Regions from separate parts of the Alkalihalophilus lindianensis genome, predicted to be linked through region 3. Evidence: predicted binding sites of a transcription regulator. Region 3 holds the regulator's gene; each other region holds the start of a gene.
The links. Region 3 encodes LexA, which represses DNA repair genes until DNA is damaged. Its sites were predicted from a motif close to CGAACATATGTTCG; they were not measured.
Positions count from the first base shown of each region.

Region 1 (2,272 bases), on a different contig from region 3:
ATATACATCTTCAATCGTTTCAGACTCTTCTCCTATAGTCGCAGAGATTGTCTCAAGGCCAACAGGACCACCTCGGAATTTTTCAATCATCCCTATTAGTAATTTATGGTCAATATGATCAAGTCCTAGACGGTCAACTTGTAATTTCTCTAGAGCATCTGCTGCAAGTTCAACAGAAATCGTGCCGTTGCCCATAACTTGCGCAAAATCCCTTACTCGCCGTAGCAGACGATTCGCAATACGAGGAGTTCCTCTTGAACGTCTAGCAATTTCTACTGCGGCAGCTTCTTCTAATTCCGTTTCAAAAATAGCTGCTGTTCGCTTTACAATGACCGCAAGTTCCGCTTCTGTATAATATTCTAAACGTGCCATTACTCCAAAGCGATCACGTAGCGGTGCTGAGAGCATCCCTGCTCGAGTTGTTGCTCCTACGAGGGTAAAAGGTGGTAAGTCTAGACGAACGGACCTGGCGGTTGGGCCTTTTCCAATCACAATGTCTAAACAAAAGTCCTCCATTGCTGGATAAAGTACCTCCTCAACCATGCGATTTAGACGATGTATTTCATCAATGAACAAAACATCACCAGGCTCAAGCGCTGTAAGAATAGCTGCTAAATCACCTGGCCTCTCAATTGCTGGACCTGAAGTGGTTCGCATTTGTACTCCCATCTCTGTTGCGATGATACCAGATAAAGTGGTTTTACCAAGACCAGGTGGCCCATATAAAAGCACATGATCAAGGCACTCTTCACGCATTTTGGCAGCTTCTATAAAAACTTGCAGGTTTTGCTTTACTTTTTCTTGCCCAATGTACTGATTTAAATCCGTTGGGCGAATGGTTTGATCAAGTGATTCCTCTAGACCTTGAGCTTCCGCAGAGACCATACGCTCATCCATTCATCTCCACCTCCTCATTTTAGATTTTCAGCATTAATTTCAAAGCTTTTTTAATATAAGCATCCGTTTCCATTGCTTCCTCTTCAAGCTTAGGACGAACCTTTTTCAATTCTTTTTCTACATATCCAAGTGCCCGTAGTGCTTCAAGCGCTTCTTCAAGCTCTTCATTTACTTGGTTAACGGCTTGTTTTGATCCAGAAATTAATCCGTCTGAATCTGTGAATAAACTTGGAGCAAATTCATCAAGCTTCCCTTTTAAATCTAAAATAATTTGTCTAGCTGTCTTTTTACCGACGCCAGGAAACTTCACTAATAATGCCTCGTCTTCTTCTTCAATCGCCCGTACCACATGCTCCGGTTGACCTGAAGCAAGAATCGCTAATGCACCTTTAGGACCAATCCCTGATACATTGAGTAATTTCTCAAATAAAGCCCGCTCTGCTTTTGTCTCAAACCCAAATAACCGAAGAAGATCCTCCCTCACATGTTGATAGGTAAAAATCCTAATCTTCTCCTCTAATTGGCGCTGGAAACGGTAAGGATTCGGACAATAGACCTGATAGCCTAACCCTTGGTGGTCCACTACGACATATTGTGTTTCGATGTCCACTAACACTCCATTTATGTAATCAATCACTTTGAACTCCCTCTCCATTATACGAACGTTTATTTCTATTTTAGCATATTTCCCTTCCCTTCGTATAATCGCATCCTGCTCAAAATAAAAAAGCCGCCTGTTTAACAGACAGCCTTAAAATTCAGCTTCTTTATACTCTGCAAAAACTTCTAACACTTCTTCATAATGATCCTTATCTCCAACAGGAATACCTTTAGCGAGCTCAGAATGTTGCTTACTTTTCAATTTCTTTGTATCGACTTGAAAAAACGACTGAATCACTTGTTCATCTTGGGGAACGCCTTCAAAAATCGATAAAATTCCATCTTCAGTAATCCCAAAATAACCGTTCATTTTTAAATCTGGAGAGATATCATCAATTTCTTTTTGAAAGACCATTCGCTCCTCAGATTGAGTTAGTAAATTCCACTCCTCATACTGAGCCCAGAAATCTTCCATTGCCCAAATTGTTTCTTCAGTCTGCTCTTCGATGACTTCACCGTCCATGTAAAGGTATTGCAAGGTCACATTCATCGTCGTAGGACCTAAGACTTCAAACGCATTATTCTCGTTAGAATCAGATTGAACATGCCCTCGTTCTGTTTGAACAAATAGTAACGTAAAGGTTGTAACTAGTATCAACAGAAGCATGATGAGAATAGTGTTTCCCTTTTTCTTTTTTATTTCTTGAAGCACTTTCACCATGTTCACCACCGTTCAATTCATTAGTGAAATCACTATAATAGATAAAAACTTCCA
Region 1 covers NZ_JAWJBA010000006.1:1,697-3,968, reverse strand. Annotated here, with positions in the region: gene ruvB (Holliday junction branch migration DNA helicase RuvB) at 1-897, opposite strand, end outside; gene ruvA (Holliday junction branch migration protein RuvA) at 917-1,534, opposite strand; gene RYX56_RS16160 (BofC C-terminal domain-containing protein) at 1,649-2,218, opposite strand.
Region 1: a site for LexA is predicted at 1,557-1,570, ahead of ruvA (Holliday junction branch migration protein RuvA). Genes of this name have one in related genera too.

Region 2 (2,272 bases), on a different contig from region 3:
CACAATTTTCTAAATAATCACTTTACCCTTCTACGTCGCTCGCTTTAAAAGGTTTCATATTTTTAAAAGATCATGCTTAAGCCCATGAGAGGATTGAAGAATCAGCACCTTTCATGTAAAATGAATCAGTGAGAATGGATGGCAATTACATACAAAAACTTGATAAAGAGGTGCCTTACTAATGAGTAACGAAAAAGTTTTAGTGTTCGGACATAAGAATCCAGATACGGATACGATCTGTTCTGCTCTTGTTTATGCAGATTTAAAAAGTAAATTAGGGATGAACGTCGAACCAGTTCGTTTAGGAGAAATCAATGAAGAAACTGCTTTCGCCCTTAATTTCTTTCAAGCTGAAAAGCCTCGTCTAGTCGAAAATGTGTCAAATGAAGTGGAGCAAGTAGCTCTTGTTGATCACAATGAGTTCCAACAAAGTGTGAGTGATATTGAGAGCGTGAAGATTATCGAAGTAATTGATCACCACCGTATCGCTAACTTCCAAACAAAAGAACCTCTTAACTTCCGTGTTGAACCTGTTGGATGTACGACAACAATTCTTCATAAAATGTATCGTGAAAACAATGTTGAGATCACAAAGCAAATGGCAGGTTTAATGGTATCAGCTATTATTTCTGATTCATTATTATTTAAATCACCAACATGCACGGATGAAGATGTAGAAGCTGCAAAGAGTCTGGCTGAGATTGCTGAAATTAACCTTGATGAGTATGGCCTTGATATGCTGAAAGCTGGTACAAAGCTTGAAAATCGCTCAGCAAAGCAAATCATCTCCATTGATAGTAAAGAATTTCCAATGGGTGAAAAGTTAGTGGAAGTTGCACAAGTAAATACAGTGGATGTAGCTGAAGTCTTAGCACGAAAAGAAGAAATTGCTGAGGAAATCAATGCGACGATTGAATCTAAAAACTTAGAAGTATTCGTTCTTGCGATTACAGATATTTTAGAAGGCGACTCTACCATTTTAACGTATGGCAATGGCGTTGCAAAAGTAGAAGAAGCTTTTGACGTTGCTGTTACAGAAAACACTGCCCTGCTTAAAGGTGTTGTATCAAGAAAGAAACAAATCATTCCTGCCTTAACAAAAGCAATCGGTTAATAGATCTTAGATGAACCTTGCTCCGTAGAACCTGGAGCAAGGTTCTTTTTACTGAGCAAATCGCCTGACTTTGTTACTTAAAGATAGAATATTGTCTAATTTGAATAATCGACGTTCTTTCCTCGTATAACAATACGCAATAACATGCTGGTCATTCAAGTTGACAACATCAATCACTCGCTGTGTCAGTTCTCCATTAGCTGATAGATAAATCATCTCTACCTTTTCCTTTCGTTCCATCGCTCTCATTAATAGCCCTTGCATGGTCTGCACCTCACATATATTTGTCATCATTATAAACGAACAAACGTTCTTTAATCAACCAAAAAAGGAATGCACGTTCGTATTTATTTTATGCAAATATAGGGAAATAATGACAAAAAGAACAGCCAATAAATGAACTGTTCTTAGCTTGTAAATGCGACCAACATCGAAAAACCGAGCAAAAAGAAGAGAATAGATCCAATGATACTAAACCCTATGTATAGACTTAATTTTCTCCACTGTTTGGCTTTGAGCAGCATAGATGCTTCAACACTAAAAGTGGAATAGGTGGTAAAAGCCCCGAAAAAACCAATCCCTACTGTTAAGAATAAAGGGTCTTCATAAGCTCCTAGAGGAATTTCTTGAAAATAACCACCAAAAAATGCTCCGAGGCCAAAGGATCCAATGAGATTAACCACGAGCATAGCGACTGGAAATGGAGGATCTAGATATCGTTTCATCATTGCTAAGCCAACGAGATACCTAGCAATCGCACCAATTCCACCGCCTAGTGCAAGTAAAAGTACATTCATTAACTAACGGCCCCCTTCCATTTTCTGTCGCGTCTTTGTTGCCAATCTAGTTGCTACTAAATAGCCTCCAAGAGCAAATAAGATGCCTCCAAAAAGCGATAGAACGATATAGAAAATCGCATCTATAGGAGTACGACTGTAAAGGAAAATCGAATCAGCTGCGAACGTTGACATCGTCGTAAAACCGCCACAAAGACCTACACCTAACCCTACTTTTATCCACTCTCTTGGTATAAAGACGATAAACCATGCAGTTAGAAAGCCTAATAATAAGCTTCCACCAAGATTCTCAATAATGGTCCCAAGAGGATAACCCAATTCTAATGTTAATACGTTAAAGAAATAGCGTAGAAACGTCCCA
Region 2 covers NZ_JAWJBA010000001.1:240,716-242,987, reverse strand. Annotated here, with positions in the region: gene RYX56_RS01365 (manganese-dependent inorganic pyrophosphatase) at 182-1,114, shown strand; gene RYX56_RS01360 (WYL domain-containing protein) at 1,163-1,378, opposite strand; gene crcB (fluoride efflux transporter CrcB) at 1,522-1,911, opposite strand; gene RYX56_RS01350 (fluoride efflux transporter FluC) at 1,915-2,272, opposite strand, start outside.
Region 2: a site for LexA is predicted at 1,415-1,428, ahead of RYX56_RS01360 (WYL domain-containing protein). Genes of this name have one in related genera too.

Region 3 (2,272 bases):
AGGGAAACATATGTTTTGGTGCCATAGAGACTGTAAGTGTAAAAAGGGTGAATTTGACGTAAGAAGTAAAAACAGGAACAAAAATGATAATAGAGTAGACAACGAAAACTTTTTAAAAGATAAAAACTACAACTATAACTTTAATAATTCCTATGTGACAGATAGCGGGAATTCAAATGTAAATGTGTATGTCGATACAGAAGCATTTGCAAGAGCTAATGCTGGCAGAGGACCGGTTGCTGGTGATCGCGACCGTCGTCATGATGACCGTAAACGTGACCGTAAACGTGACGAAAGACGCAGTGATAAATGCTGTTGCAGAAGTTTTTTCTGGTAATTTTGAATGAATATTAAAAATAAGGAGGAGAAGAAATGAGTCGTAAAAAGAAGCGTTTACACCGTGAATTACCTGAAATTTGGTTAAATGCCGAGATTGATAACGATAACAAAAACCGTAATCGTGTAGACAATGAGAACATCCTAAAAGACAAAAACTACAACTTCAATTTTAACGAGTCTTATGTAGACAATAGCGGGAATTCGGAAGTTGATGTATATGTGGATACAGAAGCATTTGCAAGAGCTCGCGCTAACAGATAATTAGTGGGTCCTATCAAAAATGGGCATTAGCTATGCTAATGCCCATTTAAATATAAGAGTGAGGTGAAATTCATGCAGCATCGTAACCAAACAGATACAAAATCTGTTGTAAGTGAGAGTGGAAACTCTGATGTAGATGTTACGGTTAATATCGATACTTCAGCTTTGGCTTATGCCTTTGCTTGTTATTTATATGCGGATGGCCGCTTAGACCAAAATCAATATCGCACGATGGTAAGAGAGATGGACCGTCAATTTAAACGTAGAGGCTATCAATCAATGGATCCTAACTACAATGCACCATTAATTAGACCATGGGCATTATAAAAGTTGAACATAAGCAATCAGTTTATAAATAAATAAAGAGGAGAGGTCGACGTTTAACCATTGTTTGATCTCTTCTTGGTTTGTTTTAATAAAGCAGGTATAAAAAAAGCTTGTCCTCATAGGATAGAGGGACAAGCTTTTTACTATTAATGAAGGGTGCGAAATACACCGATGACTTTACCGAGTACCGTAACATCTTTTAAAAGGATAGGCTCCATTGTTGCATTTTCTGGTTGTAAGCGGATGTAATCTTTTTCACGGAAGAAACGCTTGACGGTTGCTTCATCCTCATCTGTCATGGCAACAATAATATCACCATTATTCGCTGTTTGCTGCTGCCGAACGATAACCATATCACCGTCATAGATCCCAGCTTCAATCATACTATCACCTTGGATCACTAACACATAAACAGAATCATTCGTCACAAAATGATCAGGTAATGGTAGATAGTCTTCTACATTTTCAATCGCTGTAATCGGAAGACCTGCGGTTACTTTACCGACAATTGGTACGTACGCAGTTCGTTTTTCGTTGACTACTGTATCAAGTTCATCGAGTTCGAGAACCTCAATGGCTCTAGGTTTAGTCGGGTCTCTTCTAATAAAACCTTTCTTCTCTAGTCGTGAAAGATGGCCATGAACAGTAGAACTTGAAGCAAGTCCAACAGCTTCACCAATTTCTCGTACGGAAGGTGGATAGCCTTTCTTTTTCACTTCTATCTTAATGTAATCTAGGATTTCCTGTTGACGTTTTGATAGTTTTGACACGGTTAACACCTCGCTTGTGTTTTTATCTTGCCTAAATTGTACCATGCGAACATACGTAATGCAAACATAAGTTCTAAAAACGCTTGACACAAACGAGTGTTCTCATTTATAGTGAATGGGAACAAACATTCTTATGGGGTGATGGAAATGTTAAAAAAATTATCAGGTCAAGAACGATTTATTATTATTACAGCGGTTTTCGCGTTGATGTTTATGTATAGTTCGATCCTCTTCTCCGGGGAAATCAGTATTAAGGAAGAAACAGTAGTAGAAGCTGAAACGATTGCACAACAATCCGATTTATTAAATAATGAAGAGGCGCCTTTAACAAATGGAACTATTATTCAAGCAAATCAACTAGATTCACTAGAAAAGGAGACTGAAGAATTGTATGCCTATGCGTACGAGAAAACAAGCAAAGATGATAAATGAAGAAAAAGCAATTATCTATTGTCGAGTTAGTACAGAAAAAGAAACGCAACAAACATCGATTGAACGTCAACGAGCAGAATTAGAAGAGATTGCTCATAGAAACGACTTTACCATCGTGGAGATTATTGAAGAGAAGGCTAGTG
Region 3 covers NZ_JAWJBA010000004.1:337,074-339,345, forward strand. Annotated here, with positions in the region: gene RYX56_RS14250 (hypothetical protein) at 11-337, shown strand; gene RYX56_RS14255 (hypothetical protein) at 373-600, shown strand; gene RYX56_RS14260 (hypothetical protein) at 673-927, shown strand; gene lexA (transcriptional repressor LexA) at 1,074-1,697, opposite strand; gene RYX56_RS14270 (hypothetical protein) at 1,845-2,129, shown strand; gene RYX56_RS14275 (YneB family resolvase-like protein) at 2,089-2,272, shown strand, end outside.